DNA from 2 places in the Streptomyces luteireticuli genome. Region 2 is predicted to be linked to the other one. Evidence: riboswitches for the same ligand, from Rfam matches in the RefSeq annotation. Region 2 holds a riboswitch; the other holds the start of a gene.
The links. Region 2 has a riboswitch for S-adenosylmethionine ahead of AB8735_RS11280 (aminotransferase class V-fold PLP-dependent enzyme). Riboswitches for the same ligand answer to the same signal wherever they lie in the genome.
Positions count from the first base shown of each region.

Region 1: another riboswitch for S-adenosylmethionine. It lies ahead of thrC (threonine synthase); the one in region 2 lies ahead of AB8735_RS11280 (aminotransferase class V-fold PLP-dependent enzyme).

Region 1 is NZ_CP167927.1:4,898,643-4,910,101, reverse strand. Features, by position in the region: gene AB8735_RS22010 (hypothetical protein) at 1-77, shown strand, start outside; gene AB8735_RS22005 (DUF4031 domain-containing protein) at 67-336, opposite strand; gene AB8735_RS22000 (hypothetical protein) at 355-717, opposite strand; gene AB8735_RS21995 (MurR/RpiR family transcriptional regulator) at 825-1,727, shown strand; gene murQ (N-acetylmuramic acid 6-phosphate etherase) at 1,724-2,662, shown strand; gene AB8735_RS21985 (PTS transporter subunit EIIC) at 2,764-4,149, shown strand; gene groL (chaperonin GroEL) at 4,170-5,792, opposite strand; gene AB8735_RS21975 (cold-shock protein) at 6,156-6,359, opposite strand; gene AB8735_RS21970 (MoaD/ThiS family protein) at 6,812-7,087, opposite strand; gene thrC (threonine synthase) at 7,523-8,794, opposite strand; SAM riboswitch class I at 8,812-8,955, opposite strand; gene AB8735_RS21960 (glucosyl-3-phosphoglycerate synthase) at 9,119-10,069, shown strand; gene AB8735_RS21955 (trehalose-6-phosphate synthase) at 10,111-11,459, shown strand, end outside.
Region 2 is NZ_CP167927.1:2,670,551-2,682,009, forward strand. Features, by position in the region: gene AB8735_RS11260 (NYN domain-containing protein) at 1-419, opposite strand, end outside; gene AB8735_RS11265 (hypothetical protein) at 439-678, opposite strand; gene AB8735_RS11270 (rhomboid family intramembrane serine protease) at 820-1,542, shown strand; gene AB8735_RS11275 (Lrp/AsnC family transcriptional regulator) at 1,539-1,820, shown strand; gene AB8735_RS11280 (aminotransferase class V-fold PLP-dependent enzyme) at 1,817-3,181, opposite strand; SAM riboswitch class IV at 3,315-3,431, opposite strand; gene trpD (anthranilate phosphoribosyltransferase) at 4,040-5,104, opposite strand; gene AB8735_RS11290 (ubiquinol-cytochrome c reductase cytochrome b subunit) at 5,233-6,879, opposite strand; gene AB8735_RS11295 (Rieske 2Fe-2S domain-containing protein) at 6,876-7,931, opposite strand; gene AB8735_RS11300 (c-type cytochrome) at 7,928-8,737, opposite strand; gene AB8735_RS11305 (heme-copper oxidase subunit III) at 8,806-9,426, opposite strand; gene AB8735_RS11310 (hypothetical protein) at 9,638-10,039, shown strand; gene AB8735_RS11315 (Ig-like domain-containing protein) at 10,046-11,290, opposite strand; gene AB8735_RS11320 (cytochrome c oxidase subunit 4) at 11,419-11,459, opposite strand, start outside.

The sequences.
Region 1 (11,459 bases), 2.2 Mb from region 2:
CCCCTCAGGGGTACGAGCGCTGGGAGCGCACCGCGCGCCACAACATGACGGCGGAGCTCGCCCTGCTCACTGCGTGAACCGCCGCTTCCGCCTCCGCAGCCCCGCCGCCGTCAGCATCCGCACCACGTCCCGGCTGCCGACCTCCACCGCCCCCAGCCGCACCGCGTCCCCGTAGGCGGACGCCATCACGTCGTAGTGATCACGGTCGAAGGCCCGGGGCGGCAGGCCCATCCGGGCCGCGAAGGCGTGCAACTCCTCGAAGCTCGTATCGCTCACCAGGTGCGACCACATCCGCCCGTGGCCGGGCCACCGCGGCGGGTCGATGTACAGGGTCATCGGGGGCCGGTCCCGGGGTCACTCGCCCAGCGCGGTCGCCAGCTGCCCCACCGGCGCCACCAGCACCGCCTGCTTCGTACAGGCCCAGTGCGGGTCGGGCCCCAGCTCCGGCTCGACCTCCAGCGCATGGGGATCGCCCGAGTGCACACAGACCGGGCACAGCGGCCAGCGGCCGTGCCGCTCCAGCAGCGCGTCCTGGACGTCCTGGGCGACGAGCCCGGCCACGAAGGCCGCGCCCTCCGGCCACTGCTCGACCCACCACCGCCGCGCCGCCACCGCGTCCTCCACCAGGGAGACGACGTCCGGCTCGGCCACACGCCCGGCGGTCAGGTCGGCGAGCACGAGGGCCCGGGCCGCGTGCAGTGCTGTTTCGAGCTCCATGCCCCCATTGTCCGGGACACCTGAGGTTGACGGCACAGGGGGCCGAAAATACCTTTCCCCGTGTGAGCCGCGATCCGAAGGAAAGCGCCGAAGCTCCCCTCCGCCCCCTGCGGCGGCCCTCCGTGCCCCCGCCCCCGGCCGCCCTGGCCGCCAAGGTCCGCACGCTCGCCCCGTCCCTGACCCGCTCCATGCAGCGCGTGGCCGACGCCCTCGTCGGCGACCCGGCCGGCACCGCCGCGCTCACCGTGACGGCCCTCGCCGAACGCACCGGCACCAGCGAGGCCACCGTGGTGCGCACCGCCCGCGCCCTGGGCTATCCGGGCTACCGCCACCTGCGCCTCGCCCTCGCCGCGCTCGCCGCCGAGCAGGCGGCCGGCCGGGCCCCGGCCGTCACCCCGGACATCGCCGCAGACGACCCGCTGGACCGGGTCGTCGCCAAGCTCGCCCACGAGGAGGCGCGCTGCCTGGCCGACACGGCCGCCGCCCTCGACACCACCGTCCTGGAGGCGGCCGTGGCCGCGCTCGCGACGGCCCGGCGCACCGACGTCTACGGCATCGGCGCCTCCCACCTCGTCGGCCGGGACCTGGTCCAGAAGCTGCTGCGGATCGGGCTCATCGCCCACGCGCCCGGCGACCCCCACCTGGCCGTCACCACCGCCGTCCAGCTGCGCTCCGGCGACGTGGCCCTCGCCATCAGCCACTCGGGCGCCACGACGGACGTCATCGAGCCGCTGCGGGCCGCCTTCGAGCACGGCGCGACCACGATCGCGGTCACCGGCCGCCCGGACGGCGGGATAGGGCAGTACGCCGACCACGTCCTGACCACCGCCCCGGCGCGGGAGAGCGAGCTGCGCCCGGCGGCGATGTCCAGCCGGACCAGTCAACTCCTCGTCGTGGACTGCCTGTTCATCGGCGTCGCCCAGCGGACGTACGACCGCGCGGCGCCCGCCCTGTCCGCCTCCTACGAGGCGCTCGTCCACCGCCACGACCCGGCAGAGGATCCCCGTTGACACCGACCCCCGCCCTCGCGGCCCTCCGCGCCCAGCTCGCGACGCTGACCACCGAGGCGTTCCGCCCGGAGCTCGCGGACATCGACCGGCTGCCGACCCTGGACGTCGCCCGCCTGATGAACGCCGACGACGCGACGGTCGCCGGCGCCGTCGCCGGACAGCTCCCGCGGATCGCGGCCGCCATCGACGCCGTCGCCGAACGGATGGCGCGCGGCGGCCGGCTGGTCTACGCGGGCGCCGGCACGGCCGGCCGGCTCGGGGTGCTGGACGCGAGCGAGTGCCCGCCGACCTTCGCGACCTCGCCGGGGCAGGTGGTCGGGCTCGTCGCGGGCGGGCCGGACGCGCTGGTCAACGCGGTCGAGGGGGCCGAGGACCGGGCGGAGGCGGCGGTGGCCGACCTGGCCGCCCTCGGTCTGACGGCCGACGACTCGGTCGTCGGCGTCTCCGCGTCCGGGCGGACGCCGTACGCGGTCGGGGCCGTCGAACACGCGCGGCGGACCGGGGCGCTGACGGTCGGGCTGTCCTGCAACGCGGGGTCCGCGCTGGGCGCGGCGGCGGAGCATCCGGTCGAGGTGGTCGTGGGACCCGAGCTGATCACCGGCTCCACCCGGCTGAAGGCGGGCACGGCCCAGAAGCTCGTCCTCAACATGATCTCGACCATCACGATGATCCGGCTCGGCAAGACGTACGGGAACCTGATGGTCGACCTCCGCGCCTCCAACGACAAGCTGCGCGCCCGCTCGCGGCGGATCGTCGCGCAGGCGACGGGAGCGGGCGAGGCCGAGGTGGAGGCGGCGCTGGAGGAGGCGGACGGCGAGGTGAAGGCCGCGATCCTGGTGCTGCTGAGCGGGGTGGACGGCGCCACGGCGGGGCGCCTGCTGACGGATACGGGTGGCCGTCTGCGTGCCGCGCTGGAGGCGGCGCGGGGGGATTGAGCCCGTCCCGGGGAGTTCGAAGACGAGCCGCGAAGCGGCGACACGGGGTCCGGGGCGGAGTCCCGGTTACGGGAAGGGGCCGGGCGTGGGAAAGAAAACCCATGCCCAACCACCCCCTCGCCCCCACCCTCCTCCCCCTCCTCGGCGGCACCGCCAACCTCATCTCCGTCACCCACTGCATGACCCGCCTCCGGCTGGAGGTGAAGGACCCCACCCTCCTTCGGACCGCCGGACTCCGCGCCCTCCCCGAGGTCCTCGGCCTGGTCGAGGACGGGCCGGCGCTCCAGATCGTCCTCGGCCCCGGCGCTGCCGACCGCGCCGCCGCCGACCTCGAACAGCTCCGCCGCACGGAATCGCTCCGCACCGAACGCAGGACCCGCAACGCCACCCCGCCCAAACTCGCCCTGCGCCGCATCGCCCAGGTCTTCGTCCCCCTGATCCCGGCCCTGATCGGCTGCGGGATCATCGCCGGACTCGCGGGCCTGCTCGGCAACCTGCACCGACTGCCGGCGCTGGCCGCGGCCCTCACCGCCACCGCCTCCGGCTTCATGTCGCTGATCGCGGTGTTCGTCGGCCACAACACGGCGAAGGAGTTCGGCGGGACGCCCGTCCTCGGCGGCGCGGTCGCGGCGGTCACGGTCTGGCCGGGCGTGACCCAACTGCACATGACGCCCGGCCAGGGCGGCGTGCTCGGGGCGCTCGCCGCCGCGCTCCTGGCCGTCCAGGTCGAGAAGGCCTGCCGCCGCCTCGTCCCCGAGGCCCTCGGCGTGCTGGTCGTCCCGACGGTCACCATCCTGCTCCCGGGTCTGGTCGCGCTCCACGGGCTGATGTGGGCGGCGGGCCAAGTCGCCACCGCCGTCGGGCGGTTCGCGGACCGGCTGCCGGCCGAGGGCGGCGCGGCCGCCGGGCTGGTGCTCGGCGGGCTGTTCCTGCCGCTGGTCATGCTGGGGCTGCACCAGGCGCTGATCCCGGTGCACACCACGCTGATCACCGAGCAGGGCTCCACGGTCCTGCTGCCCCTGCTGGCGACGGCGGGCGCGGGGCAGGTGGGCGCGGCGCTGGCGGTGTACCTCCGGGTGGCCCGGGACGCGGCCGTCCGCCGCACCGTCCGGTCCGCGCTCCCGGCGGGCCTGCTGGGCATCGGGGAGCCGCTGATCTACGGGGTGTCGCTGCCGCTGGGCCGCCCGTTCGTCACGGCCTGCGTGGGCGGCGCGATCGGCGGCGGGTTCCTGGGCCTGCTGGAACAGTTCGGCGGCGCGATCGGCGCCACCGCCATCGGGCCCTCGGGCTGGGCCCTGTTCCCGCTGCTCAGGGGGGAGCACGGGCTGCTGCGCGCGGCGGCCGTCTACGGCGCGGGCCTCGCGGCGGGGTACGCGGCCGGCTTCGTCGTCACCTACCTCTTCGGGTTCCCCGCGCCCGGGAACGCCCGAGGGCGGCACCCCCGTGACAACGGGGATGCCGCCCTCGGCTCGGTTCAGGACCGGTGAGCCTGCGACGAACGCGTGGCTCAGAAGTCCATCTCACCGCCGGGCATGCCGCCCGGAGCGGCCGCGGCGGCCTTCTCCGGCTTGTCGGCGATGACGGCCTCGGTGGTGAGGAACAGGGCCGCGATGGAGGCGGCGTTCTGCAGCGCGGAGCGGGTGACCTTGGCCGGGTCGATGATGCCCTCGGCGATCATGTCCACGTACTCGCCGGTCGCGGCGTTGAGGCCGTGGCCGACGGCCAGGTTGCGGACCTTCTCCACGACGACGCCGCCCTCGAGACCACCGTTGACGGCGATCTGCTTCAGCGGGGCCTCCAGGGCCAGGCGCACGGCGTTGGCACCGGTGGCCTCGTCGCCCTCCAGGTCCAGCTTCTCGAAGACCGCGGAGGCCTGCAGCAGGGCCACGCCACCACCGGCGACGATGCCCTCCTCGACGGCCGCCTTCGCGTTGCGAACGGCGTCCTCGATGCGGTGCTTGCGCTCCTTGAGCTCGACCTCGGTCGCGGCACCGGCCTTGATGACGGCCACGCCGCCGGCCAGCTTCGCGAGGCGCTCCTGGAGCTTCTCGCGGTCGTAGTCCGAGTCGCTGTTCTCGATCTCGGCACGGATCTGGTTGACGCGGCCCTGGACCTGGTCGCTGTCACCGGCGCCGTCGACGATGGTCGTCTCGTCCTTGGTGATGACGACCTTGCGGGCGCGGCCGAGCAGGTCGAGACCGGCGTTCTCCAGCTTGAGGCCGACCTCCTCGGAGATGACCGTGCCACCGGTGAGGATGGCGATGTCGCCGAGCATGGCCTTGCGGCGGTCGCCGAAGCCCGGGGCCTTGACGGCGACGGACTTGAAGGTGCCGCGGATCTTGTTGACCACCAGGGTCGACAGGGCCTCGCCCTCGACGTCCTCGGCGATGATCAGCAGCGGCTTGCCCGACTGCATGACCTTCTCCAGCAGCGGGAGCAGGTCCTTGACCGAGGAGACCTTCGAGTTGACGATCAGGATGTACGGGTCCTCCAGCGAGGCCTCCATACGCTCCATGTCGGTGGCGAAGTACGCCGAGATGTAGCCCTTGTCGAAGCGCATGCCCTCGGTGAGCTCGAGCTCCAGACCGAAGGTCTGCGACTCCTCGACGGTGATGACGCCTTCCTTGCCGACCTTGTCCATCGCCTCGGCGATGAGCTCGCCGATCTGGGTGTCGGCGGCGGAGATGGAGGCGGTGGAGGCGATCTGCTCCTTGGTCTCGACCTCCTTGGCCTGGTCGAGGAGCGCACCGGAGACGGCCTCGACGGCCTTCTCGATGCCGCGCTTCAGGGCCATCGGGTTGGCACCGGCGGCCACGTTGCGCAGACCCTCGCGGACCAGCGCCTGGGCGAGGACGGTCGCGGTCGTCGTGCCGTCACCGGCGACGTCGTCCGTCTTCTTCGCGACCTCCTTGACCAGCTCGGCGCCGATCTTCTCGTACGGGTCCTCCAGCTCGATCTCCTTGGCGATGGACACACCATCGTTGGTGATCGTGGGGGCGCCCCACTTCTTCTCGAGGACGACGTTGCGGCCCTTGGGGCCGAGGGTGACCTTGACGGCGTCGGCGAGCTGGTTCATCCCGCGCTCGAGACCGCGCCGTGCCTCCTCGTCGAACGCGATGATCTTGGCCATGTGAAGTGGTCCTCCCAGACGGGACGGTGGGTTGCTCCGGACCGCGCTGGCGCCCGCGACGGACGGCCTGCGTGCTCGGCGGTTCCTTGCCCCGCCGGGCCCGCGGACCTCACCGACGGTCCACAAGTCTGTCACTCTCACTCGGAGAGTGCTAAGCCAATGATTAGCACTCGGCACCTGGGAGTGCAAGGCCGCCTCGAAGAGGCGTCGATGAGGGGCGGTGGTCGGGCGACGGGTGGGCGCAAGGCCGCCTGGGTGGAACCATCCGCGTGGCACGGGGCGTCCCCGGACGTACGAAGGGCCCGCACCTATGGGGTGCGGGCCCTTCGCCAAGCTGAGGATCCGGTGGTCGATGCGCCGCGGTCAGGCGGTCACCCTCACCATGTCTGCCTGCGGTCCCTTCTGGCCCTGCGAGATCTCGAACTCGACTCGCTGCCCCTCCTCCAGGGTGCGGTACCCGTCCATCTGGATCGCGCTGTAGTGGACGAAAACATCCGCACCACCGTCGACCGCGATGAAGCCGTACCCCTTCTCCGCGTTGAACCACTTGACGGTGCCCTGAGCCATGCCTAACTCCCCTATTACTGGCCCTTGCGCAGGACCGCACTTCGCGGACCCGGGTCAGACCTCACCCCTTGTGACACCTAGAGGTGTGCGCCGGAACGCGTCGACCGCGGCTGAATGTATCTGCACGGATGCCGTCTGCAACAGGTCAGACGGACGAGAAATCCCGGGGAGGCCGAGCGGTGATAACCGGCGAACTGGGGGCGTTCCAGGGCAAGTCGGGCCGGACAGACGGCACCTTCGCGACAATTCGCGCATGTATTTCCTGCGCAAATTGACGGGTTCTCATATGCGTTCGGCTCTGACACCGGAGAGGGAACGCCCCAACTGTATCGCGCTTCAACAGACGGAATCGCCCCGTCCGCTTCTGGGACGGGGCGATCCGCGGTTTGTACAGGCTTGTTGCGAAAAGGGAGTTGGTGCGCTGCCGGGTGACGGGCCGGCGGGCCGGCGGGTCAGCCCCCGGCGACGGCCGGGATGATCGAGACGCCGGCGCCGTCCGGGGTGGGCGCGGCGAGGCCGCCCTCGAAGCGGACGTCGTCGTCGTTGACGTAGACGTTCACGAAGCGGCGCAGCTTGCCGTCGTCGTCGAGGACGCGGCCGCCGATGCCGGGGTGGTTCCTCTCCAGGTCGGCGATCACCTCGGCGAGGGTGGCGCCCTCGGCGGGCACCTCGGCCTGGTTGGCGGTGTAGGTGCGGAGGATGGTGGGGATGCGGACGGTGACGCTCATGGGGTGCTCGCTTTCTGTGTTGAGGGGGTGAGTACGGGGGCGGATGCGGGTGGGGGTGCGGGTGGTTGTGGGTGCCTGGCGGTGGGGGTTGCCCCTGGCCCGCCCTTTCACCGTTTCTTCCGGGGCAAGCCCCGGGCCCGTAACGCGGCTGCGCCGCGTTGACCGGGGGCTTCGCCCCCTGGGCCCCCGAAGCGCCCTTCGGGCGCTGTCCTCAAGCGCCGGACGGGCTGAATATCAGCCCGTCCGGCGCTTGAGGACGAGCGGCGAAGCCGCGACAAACGGGGGCCAGGGGCGGAGCCCCGGAAGCAGGGGCGCAGGGGGCGCAGCCCCCGCCCACCGCGGCGAAGCCGCGGTGCCGGACCCCGGGGCGCAGCCCCGGAAGAAACGGTGAAAGGGCGGGACCGGGGCAAAACCCCAGGAGCAACCAACCGCCCCCTACCCCCCCAACCCCGCCCCCCGAAACGCCTCCACACTCGGCCGGATCGTCGCCCGCGGCCCCGCCGCCACCGCATCCAGCGTCTTGAGCCCGTCCCCCGTGTTGAGAACGACCGTCGTCAGCGACGGATCCAGCACCCCGTCCCGCAGAAGCTTCCGCGCGACACCCACCGTCACCCCGCCCGCCGTCTCCGCGAAGATCCCCTCCGTCCGGGCGAGGAGCCGGATCGCGTCCACGACCTCCTCGTCCGTCACGTCCTCCACGGCCCCGCCCGTACGCCGGGCGATGTCGAGCACATACGGCCCGTCCGCCGGGTTGCCGATGGCCAGAGACTTGGCGATGGTGTCCGGCCGGACCGGGCGGACGACGTCGTGACCGTCCTTGTAGGCCCGCGCCACAGGCGCGCACCCCGTCGCCTGGGCACCGAAGATCCGGTACGGACGGTCCTCGACCAGCCCCAGCGCCACGAGCTCCTTCAACCCCTTGTCGATCTTCGTGAGTTGGGAGCCCGACGCGACGGGGATCACGATCTGGTCCGGCAGCCGCCAGCCCAGCTGTTCGCAGATCTCGTACGCGAGGGTCTTGGAGCCCTCCCCGTAGTAGGGGCGCAGGTTGACGTTGACGAAGCCCCAGCCCTCCCCCGCCGGGTCGCCGATCAGCTCGGAGCAGAAGCGGTTGACGTCGTCGTAGGTGCCCTCGATGCCGACCAGGTCGCCGCCGTAGACCGCGGCCATGACGACCTTGCCGGCCTCCAGGTCGTGCGGGATGAAGACGCAGGAGCGCAGGCCCGCACGGGCCGCGGCGGCGCCGACCGCGCCGGCCAGGTTGCCCGTCGACGAGCAGGACAGCGTCGTGAAGCCGAAGGCGCGCGCCGCCTCGACGGCAACGGCGACGACGCGGTCCTTGAAGGAGTGGGTGGGGTTCCCGGAGTCGTCCTTGACGAACAGGCCGCCGGTGACGCCCAGTTCGCGGGCGAGGTTGTCGGCCCGGACGAGCTTGGTGAAGCCGGGGTTGAGATTGGGTTTGGCGGCGACGTCGGCGGGGACGGGCAGCAGCGGGGCGTAGCGCCAGATGTTCGCCGGCCCGGACTCGATGCGGCGCCGCAGGCCCTCCGGGTCGCCGGCCGGGAGCTCGTAGGCGACCTCCAGCGGACCGAAGCAGGAGGTGCAGGCGAAGACCGGTCCGAGCTCGAAGCGCTCGCCGCACTCGCGGCAGGAGAGCGCGACGGCGGGACCGAAGGAAGTTGCGCGTTCGACAGCTTGCACAGCCATGGAGGCGAGGCCCTTTCTCCTCATCTTCCTCGCGACGAACCTCGTCACGAGACGGATTTGGCACCTTCCCCGCCGGGAGCCTCGCCGCGAGAACGGTGAGACCGGCTGGAGGGTTGCCGGGGCTTCATCGGGCCGTGTCCCTCTGCCCCTCTGGATGAGCGGTATGGCACCGGTCGGCGGCGTCGCCGGCCAGGCGTTTGTGACATGCGCGCGGGACCCCGACATACGGGCGGGCTCCGCGTTGTTCAAGACTGTATCGGAAGGTGCGGGCCCTTCAAGAGGGGCCGTCCGCACAGCGAGATGCGTCAACGAGGAGTCGTACACGTGCTGGAAGAGGTGGAGCGCTGGCTGGCCCGGCGGTCCTGGTCCGCCGCAGACCGTCCGCTCGACCGGCTGCTCGCCGCCAAGCGCGAGACGGGGAGCACCGTGAGCGTGGTGCTGCCCGCCCTGAACGAGGAGGCCACGGTCGGGGAGATCGTGACCGCGATCCGCCGCGAGCTGATGACGGGGGATGTGCCCCTGGTGGACGAGCTGGTGGTGCTCGACTCCGGTTCCACGGACGGCACGGCGCGGGTGGCCCGCGAGGCCGGGGCGCGGGTGGAGCACCGGGACGCGGTGCTGCCGGAGCTGCCCGCCGTGCCCGGCAAGGGCGAGGTGCTGTGGCGGTCGCTGCTGGTGACGAGCGGCGACATCGTGTGCTTCGTGGACGCGGACCTGCGCGACTTCTCGGCGTCGTTCGTCTCGGGGATCGTCGGTCCGCTGCTCACCGACCCGGACGTGGCCTTCGTCAAGGCGATGTACGACCGTCCGCTCGGCGAGCTGGAGGGCCAGGGCGGCCGGGTGACCGAGCTGGTGGCCCGCCCGCTGCTCAATCTGCACTGGCCGCAGCTGGCGGGCTTCGTCCAGCCGCTGGGCGGGGAGTACGCGGCGCGCCGCTCGCTGCTGGAGCGGCTGCCGTTCCCGGTGGGGTACGGGGTGGAGCTGGGGCTGCTGGTGGACGCGCTGCACACGGTGGGCCTGGACGCGCTCGCCCAGGTGGACGTGGGCGAGCGCAAGCACCGGCACCAGGACGGGCAGGCGCTGGGCCGGATGGCCGCCACGATCTACCGGACCGCCCAGCTGCGGCTGGGCCGCGGTCCGCTGGTGCGGCCGGAGCTCGTCCAGTTCGAGCGCACGGCGGAGGGCTTCGCCCCGCGCACCTACCCGGTGGACACGGAGGAGCGGCCACCGATGGCCGGGATACCCGAGTACGAGAAGCGGCGCCGCGCGGCGTAAGCGTACGTTTGAGCGGTTGGCGGCGCGGCAAGGCTGGCGTCATGGTCGCTGAGCACGTGCACGCCGCCCCTCATGCCGCCCCTCACGCCGCCCCGATCGTCGTGGCCTCCAACCGCGGCCCGGTCAGCTACCGGCTCGACGGGAACGGCGGTCTCACGGCGGGCCGCGGCGGCGGCGGGCTGGTCTCGGGGCTGAGCGCGATCGGGCCGGAGGCCGGGGCCGTATGGGTGTGCGCCGCGCTCGGCGAGGGCGACCGGCTGGCGGCCCGCCGCGCGGGCCGCAGACTCGACCCCGCGGACACCGGCGGACAGCGGGTCCGGATGCTCGACATCCCCGCCGAGACCTTCGCCACCGCGTACAACGGCGTGGCCAACTCGGTGCTGTGGTTCGTCCACCACCTGCTCTACCAGACCCCGCTGGAGCCCGTGTTCGACGCCGGATTCCGCGAGCAGTGGGCGGCTTACGAGGCGTACAACGCGGCCTTCGCGGACGCGCTCGCCGAGGAGGCGGCCGACGGCGCCGCCGTGCTCGTCCAGGACTACCACCTGACGCTGGTCCCCGCGCTGCTCCGGGCCCGCCGCCCCGACCTGCGCATCGGCCACTTCTCCCACACGCCCTGGGCTCCGCCGGACTACTACCGGATGCTCCCGGACGACGTGGCGGCGCAGGTGCTGCGCGGCATCCTCGGCGGCGACCGGGCGGCGTTCCTCACCCACCGCTGGGCGGAGGCGTTCGCCGCGTGCTGCGCGGACGTGCTCGGGGCCGAGGTGCTGCGCGTCGGCGACCGCCTCGCGGTGCGGTCCGAGGGCCGGACGACGGCACTCGGCGTCCACGGGCTGGGCGCGGACGCCGGCTTCCTGCGCGAGCGCGCCCACCGGCCGGACGTCGAGGAGCGGATGGCGGCACTGCGGAAGCAGATCGGACCGGACCGCCGGACGATCGTCCGCGTCGACCGCACCGAGCTCTCCAAGAACATCGTCCGCGGCCTGCACGCCTTCGCCGCGCTCCTGGAGGAGCACCCGCAGTGGCGCGGCAAGGTCGTGCACATCGCCTTCGCCTACCCCTCGCGGCAGGACCTCGCCGTCTACCGCGACTACACCGCCGAGGTCGAGCGGCTGGCCGGCGAGATCAACGCGGCCTGGGGCACGGCCGATTGGACACCCGTCGCCCTGCACGTCAAGGACGACTTCGCGCGCTCGCTGGCGGCGTACCGGCTGGCGGACGTGGCGCTGGTCAACCCGATCCGGGACGGGATGAACCTGGTGGCCAAGGAGGTCCCGGTGGTCTCCGACCACGGCTGCGCGCTGGTGCTCTCCCGGGAGGCGGGCGCGGCGGCGGAGCTGGGCGAGGACGCGATCGTCGTCAACCCGTACGACGTGGCGGCCACGGC
Region 2 (11,459 bases):
TCCTCGCCGGCCGCGGTCACCAGCTTGACCCAGCCCGGCGGGCGCAGCACGAAGGCCATCGCCGCCACGTCCTCCGGGTCGGCGGCGGCCGGCGGCGCTCCCGACTCCAGGGCCCGGGCCAGCTCCGAACCGCCCTCGCGCAGCCGGGCGGAGATCCGCTGCCGGAAGGCGGCGTCGCTCTCGACGGCGGCGGCCATCGCATTGCCCGCGAACCGGGCCCGACGTACCGGGGTGAAACGGGCGTACTGCCGCAGCTGCGGCGGGAGTTCGGTGAGGGTCAGCCCGCCGAAGGCCTCGGCCACCAGGCCGATGACCCGGCGCCGGATCCCCTCGGGCAACGGGCGGTCGAGCACCTCGTTGACGTCCTCGGCCCGGCCGTCCTCACCGGCCGTCCCCTCGTCGTCCGTGTGCTCCACCACCGCTGCGTCGCTCCGTTCCTCAGCCGCTCGTATCCGGCCTGTCCACCAAGGCGATCCGGTCCTCCGCGTTGCACCAGCGGCAACGCACGGACTCGATCGTCTCACTGACCACGTCCCGCTCCTCCACGGTGGGTTCTCCGGCCAGATCGAGGTGGACATATTCCACGGCCTTGACCGTGCGCGTCACATCGAACCGGGTGAGGTTTCCGCACAGGGTGCAGCGCCACCGGGTCGCGGCGGTCGGCCGGGGAACGCTCATGGTTGTCGTCCGTCCTACGCAGGTGTGGCCTTCGTCGTAACCCTACGGCCTGCCGGTCCCCCGACGGGGTGGCACCGGTACGCGCCGGACCGCCCGGCGGGGCACTCCATACGACTTGTCCCGGTACGCCATGATCTGGACATGATCGTAAGGCAAGCGCGACGGGACCCGGCCGCCCGCCGGCCCTGGGTCACCCGCACCCTCATCGCCGTCTGCTGCGCGGTCTTCCTCCTCGGCCCGGCCTCGGGCCTCGACCCCGCGTACGGCACCGGCGGCGGCCTGTTCGCCGCGCAGACCGCCTACTTCGAGCGCTGGGGCGTGGTCCCGGACGAGCTGTGGCACTCCCCGTCCGCGGTACTGCTCGCCCCACTGACGGCGCTGTTCGTGCACGGCAACTGGCTGCACCTGCTCGGCAACATGCTCTTCCTCCACGTCTTCGGGGCGATGGCCGAGGAACGGCTGGGCCGCCCGTCCTTCGCCCTGTGCTATCTGTCCACCGGCTACCTGGCCCTGCTCGGCTACGCGGCCGTGCACCCGCACTCCGGCCAGGCGCTCGTGGGCGCGTCCGGGGCCGTCTCCGGGGTGCTCGGCGCGTTCCTCCATCTCTTCCCGCGGGCGAGGGTCACCAGCCTCTTCCCGTTCCTCTTCTTCCTGCCGCTGCGCTTCCCCGCCTGGGCGGTGCTGCTGTTCTGGTTCGCCCTCCAATGGCCGGGCGCCGGCGCCCCGGACGACCGGCCCGGGGTGGCCTATCTGGCCCACGTCCTGGGCTTCGCCCTCGGCTTCGGCTTCGCATGGGTGAGCGGACGGCGTCCGGTTAGAGTGAAGGCCGACGCCGGGTCCACCGAAGGAGACAGAACGACGTGATCACCTCGATCGTGCTCATCAAGACGGATGTGGACCGCATCCCCGAGATCGCCGAGCGGATCGCGGCCCTGGAGGGCGTCAGCGAGGTCTTCTCCGTCACCGGCGCCTACGACCTGATCGCGATGGTGCGGGTGGCCCGCCACGACGACCTGGCGGACGTCATCCCGGGCCGGATCAGCAAGATCCCCGGCGTCGCCTCCACCGAGACCCACATCGCCTTCCGCACCTACTCCCAGCACGATCTGGAAGCGGCCTTCGCGATCGGCCTCGACAGCTAGACCCCCCGGGCCACCGGCCCCTCCGGCACGCAACGCCCGCCCTCCGTGCGGTAGCTCCACCGCGCACCGTCCCGCACCAGCTCCCCGGCCGCCCGTACGAAGCGGTCGATGTGCTCCTCCGGCGTCCCCACCCCGAAGCTCACCCGGATCGCGCTCGCCGCCGGCGCCTCGCCCGGCGCCCCGCACTCGCCCGCGGCACCACCGTTCTCCACCAGCAGCGCCCGCAGCAGCGGATGCGCGCAGAAGAGGCCGTCGCGGACCCCGATCCCGTACTCGGCGGACAGCGCCGCCGCGAAGTGCGAGCTGTTCCAGCCGTCCACGACGAAGGACACCACGCCCACCCGGGGCGCGTCGTCGCCGAACAGCGAGATCACCCTGATCCCCGGCACCCCGGCGAGACCCGCGCGCAGCCGTCCCAGCAGCACCCGCTCCCGCTCGGCCAGCCGCTCGAACCCGGCGGCGGTCAGCGCCCGGCAGGCGGAGGCGATGGCGTAGGCGCCGATCACGTTCGGCGAACCGGCCTCGTGCCGGGCCACGGTGTCGTGCCACTCGACCACCGGCTCGCCCGCCGCACCGCGCGCCACACTGCGGGTGGCACCGCCGCCGGCCAGGTACGGCTCGGCCCTGCGCAGCCAGTCCGCGCGCCCGGCCAGCACCCCGGCGCCGAACGGCGCGTACAGCTTGTGCCCGGAGAAGGCCACCCAGTCCACGTCCAACTCCGCGACGTCCACGGCCTGATGCGGCACCAGTTGCGCGGCATCGAGCACGATCCGCGCCCCGTGCGCATGCGCGGCCGCCGCCAACTCCCTGACGGGCCACAGCTCGCCCGTCACGTTCGACGCGCCCGTCACACAGACCAGGGCCGGGCCATGGGGTTCGCGCGCGGCGAGGGCGCGCTCCAGGGCGTCGACCGCCTGCTCCGGCGTACGGGGCGCGTCCAGCCAGGTCACCGCGGTGTCCGCGCGCCGCCCCCAGGGCAGCAGCGCGGCGTGGTGCTCGCTCTCGAACGCGAACACCCGTGTCCCGGGCGGGAGGGCGGCGGCGAGGAGGTTGAGCGAATCCGTCGTCGAGCGGGTGAAGACCACGTCGTCGCCCGGGCGGCAGCCGAGGAACTCCGCGACGGTGGCCCGGCTGTTCTCGAACAGGTCGGTGGACAGCTGCGAGAGGTGCCCCGCGCCGCGGTGCACGCTGCCGTAGTACGGCGCGTAGGCGGCGACGTCGTCCCACACCCGCTGCAGGGCGGGGGCGCTGGCCGCGTAGTCGAGGGCGGCGTAAGGGACTTCACCGCCGGTGACGAGGGGGACGCGGACCTCGTGGCCGAGGACGGGGAGAGGGGCATCGACGGTGACGGTTGCGGGCATGACGAACTCCCGTGGGACGCAAGCGAATTCGGGTGAAAGGCGAAGGGGTGCTCGGAGAAGGGGCCCTGGGCCCTAGCGCATTCGCTGCATCACGGAAGGATCTCCCTCGACGACCAGGATCCCTGGTAGGAGGGATCCGCGCTTGCCGCAGACCTCATTGCCTGCGACCCGGTCATCACCCGGGGCACCCCGCCACGGACGGAGGGTTGCCGGACAGCGGGCCGGGGCCGTGTCGCTGTCACTCGTGACCTGGAGGTGAGTATGGCACAGCGGGTCGTTGCGCCGGAAGGGATTTCCCCGCCCCGCCCTTTCACCGTTTCCCCCGGGGGCTCCGCCCCCTCGGCCCGGCACCGCGCCGCCGCGCGATGGGGCGGGGCTCCGCCCCCGCGCCCCGGCGGGGGCTGCGCCCCCTGCACCCCTGCTCCCGGGGCTCCGCCCCTGGCCCCCGTTTGTCGCGGCTCCGCCGCTCGTCCTCAAACGCCGGACGGGCTGAAGTGTGCGCCCCCGCCTGAAACCTCACGCCGGAAATCCTCACGCGGGAAATCCGGCCCGGGCGCACACTTCAGCCCGTCCGGCGCTTGAGGACTCCGCCCGAAGGGCGGACGGGGTCCGGGGTCTCCCCGGAAGAAACGGTGAAAGGGCGGGACCGGGGCAAACACCCAGCCCACCCGGCGCTTCGGGGGTCCAGGGGGCGAAGCCCCCAGGATGGGGCGCAGGGGCGAAGCCCCGCCCACCCGCGCGAAGCGCGGGCCCGGCCCCCGCGCGCGCCAGCGCGCGAGCGGGGTGGCGCAGGGGCGGCAGCCCCCTGCGGGAAACGGCGAAAGGGCGGGCCAGGGGCAAACAACCCCCGCACAAACGCTACGCGTTACTCGCCCCCACCCACCGCTCCAGAACCCCCCGCGCCGCCCCCGAATCGATCGACTCCGCCGCCCTCTCCATCGCCGCCCCGATCTGCGACGGCAGCGGCGCCGCCGAAGGCGCCAACGCCACCAGCGCCGCCGCCGAGTTGAGCAGCACCGCGTCCCGTACCGGCCCCCGCTCCCCGGCCAGCAGCCGCCGTGCGACGTCCGCGTTGTACGACGCGTCCGCACCCCGCAGCGCGTCCACCGGAACGATCTCGATCCCCACGTCCCGCGGGTCGAACGCCTCCTCGCGCACGGCACCGTCCCGCACGATCCACACCCGTGACGTGGCGGTCGTCGTCAGCTCGTCCATCCCGTCGTCGCCCCGGAAGACCAGCGCCGACGAGCCCCGGTCGGCGAGCACTCCGGCCAGGATGGGCGCCATCCGGGCGTCGGCGACGCCGGTGGCCTGGGCCCGGACCCGGGCGGGGTTGGTCAGCGGGCCGAGGACGTTGAACGTCGTCCGCACCCCCATCTCCCGCCGCGCCGCGGCCACATGCCGCAGCGCGGGGTGGAACTTGACCGCGAAGCAGAAGGTGATGCCCGCCTCGCGAGCCACCTCGACCACCCGCGCCGGGGACAGGTCAAGGTTGACGCCGAGCTTCTCCAGGACGTCGGACGCCCCGCTCGCGGAGGAGGCCGCCCGGTTGCCGTGCTTGACGACCTTCACCCCGGTGCCGGCCACCACGATCGAGGACATCGTGGAGATGTTCACCGTCTTGGCGCCGTCGCCGCCGGTGCCCACGATGTCCACGCTGGGGCCGGGCACCTCGATGAGGTTGGCGTGCCGGTACATCGCCCGGACCAGCCCGGAGATCTCGGCGACCGTCTCGCCCTTGGCCCGCAGGGCCACGGCGAAGGCGGCGATCTGGGCGTCGGTCGCCGCGCCGCGCATGATCTGGTCCATGGCCCAGGCGGTGTCGTCCGCGCTCAGGTCCCGCCCGCCGAGCAGTGCCTCCAGGACACCCGGCCAGGAGAGGGACACCGCACCGTCGCCGCCTGTCTGGGTCGCAACGTTCATGGGTCCACGCTCCTGGTGGTCGTCCGGCTCTCGGCTCCAGCCTAACCAGGTCCGGGAACGGCGAAGAGCCCCGTCCAGGGCCTGGACGGGGCTCTTCGCTGTGGCGATCAGTCAGCGGCGGTCAGGGATCAGTGGTGGCCGTGGCCGCTCGTGATCTCCTGGTACTCCTCGGCCGAGGCCTTGGGGACGTACCGGTCCTCGCCGTAGTAGCTCTTCGAGAGCCGGACCCGCAGCTTCTCCGTGGCCTTGGCCTTGCGGACGACACCGTTCTTGTCGACCTGGGGCTCCAGGGCCAGCGGCTTCGGGTGCTCGTGCGCGGTCAGCGTGTGCATCTGCTCCTGCGTCAGCGGCTCGTGGACCTCGACGAACTCACCGTGCGGCAGGCGCTTGATGATGCCGGACTCGCGGCCGTGCAGCACCTTGTCCTTGTCGCGGCGCTGGAGACCCATGCAGATCCGGCGCGTGGCGATGAAGGCCAGGACCGGGCCGACGAAGATGCCGATCCGGACGAACCAGGTCACGGCGTTGACCGACAGGTGGAAGTGGGTGGCCCACAGGTCGTTGCCACCGGCCACCAGGGCGATGCCGTACATCGTCAGCCACGCCACGCCGAAGGCGGTGCGCGTCGGGGCGTTGCGCGGGCGGTCCAGGATGTGGTGCTCGCGCTTGTCCCCGGTCACCCACGACTCGATGAAGGGGTAGACCGCCATGGAGGTCAGCACCGCGCCGAAGACCAGCAGCGGGATGAAGACGCCCAGGACGAGCGTGTGGCCCGCGAAGCTGATCTCCCAGCCCGGCATGGCCCGGAAGAGACCCTCGGACATGCCCAGGTACCAGTCCGGCTGGGCGTTGGTCGAGACCTGGTCCGGCCGGTACGGGCCGAGCTCCCAGACGGGGTTGATCGTCGCGATCGCGGACATCGCCGCGATGACACCGAAGACCAGGAAGAAGAAGCCTCCCGCCTTGGCCATGTAGACCGGCATCAGCGGCATGCCGACGACGTTCTTGTTGGTCCGGCCCGGGCCCGCGAACTGCGTGTGCTTGTGGTAGAAGACCAGGATCAGGTGGCCGACCACCAGGCCGAGCATGATGCCCGGCAGCAGCAGGATGTGGATCGAGTAGAACCGGCTCACGAAGTCCGTGCCCGGGAACTCCCCGCCGAACAGGTAGAACGAGATGTACGTACCGATCAGCGGGATGGACATCACCAGACCGTCGGCGATGCGGACACCGGTGCCCGAGAGCAGGTCGTCCGGCAGCGAGTAACCGGTGAAGCCGGTGAAGGTGCCGAGGACCAGCAGCAGGAAGCCGAACAGCCAGTTGATCTCGCGCGGCTTGCGGAACGCGCCCGTGAAGAAGACGCGCATCATGTGCACCATCATGCCCGCGATGAACACGAGGGCCGCCCAGTGGTGGATCTGCCGGATCAGCAGACCACCGCGCACGTCGAAGCTGATGTCCAGCGTCGACTTGAACGCCTCCGACATCCGCACGCCCTGCATCGGGACGTACGAGCCGTGGTAGACGACCTCGTTCATGCTCGGGTGGAAGAACAGCGTCAGATACACACCCGTGAGGATGATGATGATGAAGCTGTAGAGGCAGACCTCACCCAGCATGAAGGACCAGTGGTCCGGGAAGATCTTCCGCATGCCGCCCTTGGCCAGGGTGTAGATCCCCAGCCGACCGTCGGCCCAGTCGGCGACCCGCTCGCCCGCGGGTGCCTTGCGACCCTGCGCGTCCGCGCGGGCCGTCGTCGTCTCTGCAGTACTCATCCGCGCTCCCAGAAGGCAGGACCGACGGGCTCGGCGAAGTCGCCCATCGCCTCAAGGTAGCCCTTGTCATTGACCTTGATCCGCAGCTGCGGAAGGGCGTGGCCGGCCGGGCCGAACACCACGCGGCCGCCGTCCGAGAGGTCGAACGTCGACTGGTGGCAGGGGCACAGCACGTGGTGGGTCTGCTGCTCGTACAGGTTGATCGGGCAACCCACGTGCGTGCAGATCTTGGAGAAGGCGACGATGCCGTCGACCGACCAGTCGAGTTCCTTCTTGTCCTTGATGTTCTCCGGGCGGAGCCGGACGAGCATCAGGGCAGCCTTGGCGATCTCGTTCTGGAAGTCGTGGTCCTCCTCCTTCATGCCCTCGGGCATGGCGAAGGTGAGGGAGCCGACCTGGATGTCCTCGGGACGCAGCGGCTGGTTGGTGTTCTGGTTGATCAGCATCTTGCCCTTGGCCCAAGCCGTCTTGCGGAGCTTGGTGCCCGGGGCCTTGCTGAGCCCGCCCAGCAGGAACACGCCCGAGAGCGGCAGCAGCGAGAGCGCGCCGAACATCGAGTTGCGGATCAGCTTGCGACGGCCGAAGGCCGACTCGGCGGCGCCCTCGTGGAAGTCCGCGATGACCTTGGCCCGGACCTCCGGGGTCGCCTCGATGGCGTGCCGCTCGTCGATGTGCTCGACGTCGGACATCAGGGTGCGGGCCCAGTGGACCGCGCCCGCGCCGATCAGGAACAGCGCCACGCCCAGGGTCATGCCCAGGGTGAAGTTCATGGCGCTGATGTGGCCGATCGGGAACACGTAGATGTTCTTGTCGACCGGGATGGCCAGGTAGGCGGCGATGAAGCCGACCGTGGCCAGCATCGACAGCGCGAACATGAACGCCACGGCGCGCTCGGAGCGCTTGGCGGCCCGCTCGTCGATGTCCTGGATGCGGTGCTCGTGCGGGGGCAGGCCCGGGTCGGCGAACGGGTCGCCCGCGACCGCTACGGCGCCCTCGTGCGCTTCGCCCTGCTTGCTCGGCAGGGTCTCTTCTGGAATGTCTTGGCTACTCATGACTTCTTGGCCTTTGCGGTCCGGGCGGCGACCCAGATGGCGACGGCGATCAGCGCGCCCAGGCCGAAGACCCACGCGAACAGACCCTCGGAGACCGGGCCGAAACCGCCCAGTCCGAGGCCGCCCGGGCTCTCCGACTTGCTGGAGTTGACCTCGTCGAGGTACGCGACAATGTCCTTCTTGTTCTTCTGCGACAGAACGGTGTCGGGGAAGGACGGCATGTTCTGCGGGCCGGTCTGCATGGCCTCGTAGACGTGCTTCGGATCGACACCCTCGAGGTTCGGCGCGAACTTGCCGTTCGAGAGCGCACCGCCCTTGCCGGTGAAGTTGTGGCACTGCGAGCAGTTCAGCCGGAACAGCTCACCGCCCTTGGCGACGTCCGCGCCCTCCGGGCTGTACTGGTCCTTCGTCGGGGCCGCGGGGCCCGCGCCGAGGGAGGAGATGTACGCGGCCAGCTGGTCGATCTGGGCCTGCGTGTAGACCGGCTTCTTGCGGGGCGCCTGGGCGCCCTGCTGCTGCATCGGCATACGGCCGGTGGCGACCTGGAAGTCGACCGCCGCCGCGCCCACGCCGACCAGGCTCGGCCCGTCGGAGGTGCCCTGAGCGCCGGTGCCGTGACAGCTGGCACAGCCCACGGCGTAGAGCTTCTTGCCCTCCTCGATGGCGAGGGACTGCGCGGAGTCATCGGCCTTGGCCGACTCCGCCGGCGCGAACGCGGCGTACAGCCCCCCGGTGACCGCCAGCGCGAAGAGTAGGACGACGACCGCCGCCAGCGGATGGCGTCGTCGTGCGGAGAGCTTTTTCACGGATTACCCCGGTGTCAGGATCTTCTGCGTCGATGCGGACTGGTTGGTCCGGTGCGGGACAGGACCGATTACTTGATCAAGTAGATCGTGGCGAAGAGCCCGATCCAGACCACGTCGACGAAGTGCCAGTAGTAGGACACGACGATGGCCGCCGTCGCCTGGTGGTGAGTGAACCTCTTGGCCGCGTATGTCCGGCCCATCACCAGCAGGAAGGCGATCAGGCCACCCGTCACGTGCAGACCGTGGAAACCGGTCGTCAGGTAGAAGGCGGAGCCGTACGCGTCCGAGGAGAGCGAGAGCCCCTCCTCCTTGACCAGGTCGGTGTACTCGAAGATCTGGCCACCGATGAAGAAGGCGCCCATCACAAACGTGATCGCGAACCAGGTGCGCAGCTTCTTCACGTCACCGCGCTCGGCGGCGAAGACGCCGAGCTGGCAGGTGAGCGAGGAGAGCACGAGCACCGTGGTGTTCGACGCCGAGAACGGGATGTTCAGCGCCGATGCCTGATCCTTCCAATGCTCGGCACCGGTCACCGATCGGAGGGTGAAGTACATCGCGAAGAGGGCCGCGAAGAACATCAGCTCGGAACTCAGCCAGATGATGGTTCCGACGCTGGTGAGGTTCGGTCGGTTGACCGAGGGGTGCGCGTGCCCGGTATCTACTGCTGTTGCTGTCGCCACGACCGACATTATGTCGGTCGCTTATCTCGCGCTCACTCCGGGGGGTGCCGTTCGGTGTGTCAAGGGCGTATGCCCTGCTCCTCCGGCACGGTGAAGGCGTCGCCCGAACCGGTGATGACGCCCCGTCGGAGCGAACGGGGACCTCCGGACCCTCCTCCGGGCGGCCCGCCGGGCAGTAGCATCCGCGCAACCGGTCCTTTGGGTGAACTGGAGGAAACGCATGCAGCCTACGGCCACCGTGCTGGTCTACAGCGACGACGCGAACACCCGTGAACAGGTGCGGCTGGCGGGCGGGCGGCGCCCGGCGCCGGACGTGCCACCGGTGGAGTACGTGGAGTGCGCGACCCTTCCGGCGCTGCTGCGGATCCTCGGCGAACGGCGGATCGACGTGTGCGTCCTGGACGGCGAGACGGCTCCCGCGGGCGGCATGGGCGTCTGCCGGCAGCTCAAGGACGAGGTCTTCCAGTGCCCTCCGGTACTGCTGCTGATGGGCCGCCCGCAGGACGCCTGGCTGGCCACCTGGAGCCGGGCCGACGCGGCCGTCACGCACCCGGTGGACCCGGTGGCCTTCGCCGCCTCCCTGGCCGGGCTGGTGCGCGAGCGGGTGCCCGCCGCCTCCTGAGCCCGCTCAGGCCATCCGCGGCCGCAGCCGGGCCGTGTCGGCGGCGGTGGTGCCCTCCCGCTTCCCGGCGGCGAGGGCGCTGCCCTGGCGCCACTCCTCCCAGGGCATGTTCCAGTCGCCGAAGCCGTTGTCGAACGGCGTCATGGTGGCGCCCGCGCTGCCCACCACCTTGACGATGTCCCCGACCCGCACGGTGTCGAAGAACCACTTGGCGTTCTCGGTGGACATCCCGGTGCAGCCGTGGCTGACGTTCTCCATCCCCTGCGAGCCCACGGACCAGGGCGCGGCGTGCACATACTCCCCGCTCCAGGTGACCCGGGTGGCCCAGTGGACCGGCAGGTCGTAGGAGTCGGCGGTGCCCTCCGCGATGCCGATCGTCTCGCCGCGCATCCGTACGAAGGCTTCCTGTCCGAGGACCACCTTGACCCCGTTGCGGGTGTCGTAGCCGGGCTTGCCGGTGGTGACGGGGATGGAGCGGATCTCCTGGCCGTTCTTCAGGACGCTCATGTAGTGCCCGGCGGCGTCGGTGACGGCCTCCACCCGGTCCCCGGTGGTCAGACGCACCGGCCGGGACGGCCCGCCGTACATGCCGCCGCCGACCTTGATGCCGTCGAGCGAGGCGTGGACGTCGATCGTGGCGTGCGGCGGCCAGTACTCCTGCGGACGGTAGTGCAGGACCCGGTTGTTCACCCAGTGCCAGGCGCCCTGGACGGCGGGGACCGAGTCGACGTGCAGGGTCCGCTCGACGACGGCGCGGGCGGCGGGGGTCTGCACGGGGGTGCTCAGCTCGGCGGTGACGGGCTGTCCGACGCCGTAGGTGCCGCTCTTGGGCCCGAACGCGACGGTCAGCAGCCGGGTGGCCGGGCCGGTGTCGAAACCGATCGTACGGCGGCCCTGGGCACCGTTGTCGTCCTCGGTGCTCACCCGCACCGTGTAGTGCGCCCCGGCCGCCAGCGAGCCGGTGCTGCGCCAGCCGCTGCCGTCGGGGAGCAGTTCGCCGGCCACGTACCGCCCGGCCGCGTCCGTGGCGACGACGTCGGTGACCCGGTCGTCGCCGGTGGCCTCCACCTCCAGGGGCAGGGCGGGATCGGCCTTCTGGCCGTCCTCGGCGCCCTTCAGCCGGATGTCGGTGGCCTCGTAGGGCGCCTCGGCCAGCGGGTTGGCGGAGCTGCACGCGGAGCCCCCCAGCGCCAGCGGGACCAGCAGCAGCACGCCGCCGAGCACCCTGCGGCGTCGTGGAGTCGGACTCATGCCTCCCACCGTAGGAAGGTTCGCGCGCCACGGCCCGTGGGGCGCCTGCGAACGGGTGGTGCGGGTACGCGAACGACCGGGCCCCGCACACCGGATGGTGTGCGGGGCCCGGTCGTGGACGGGGAACCCTACTGGTTCTGGTTCTCGCCGCGGTAGAACTCGAACACCC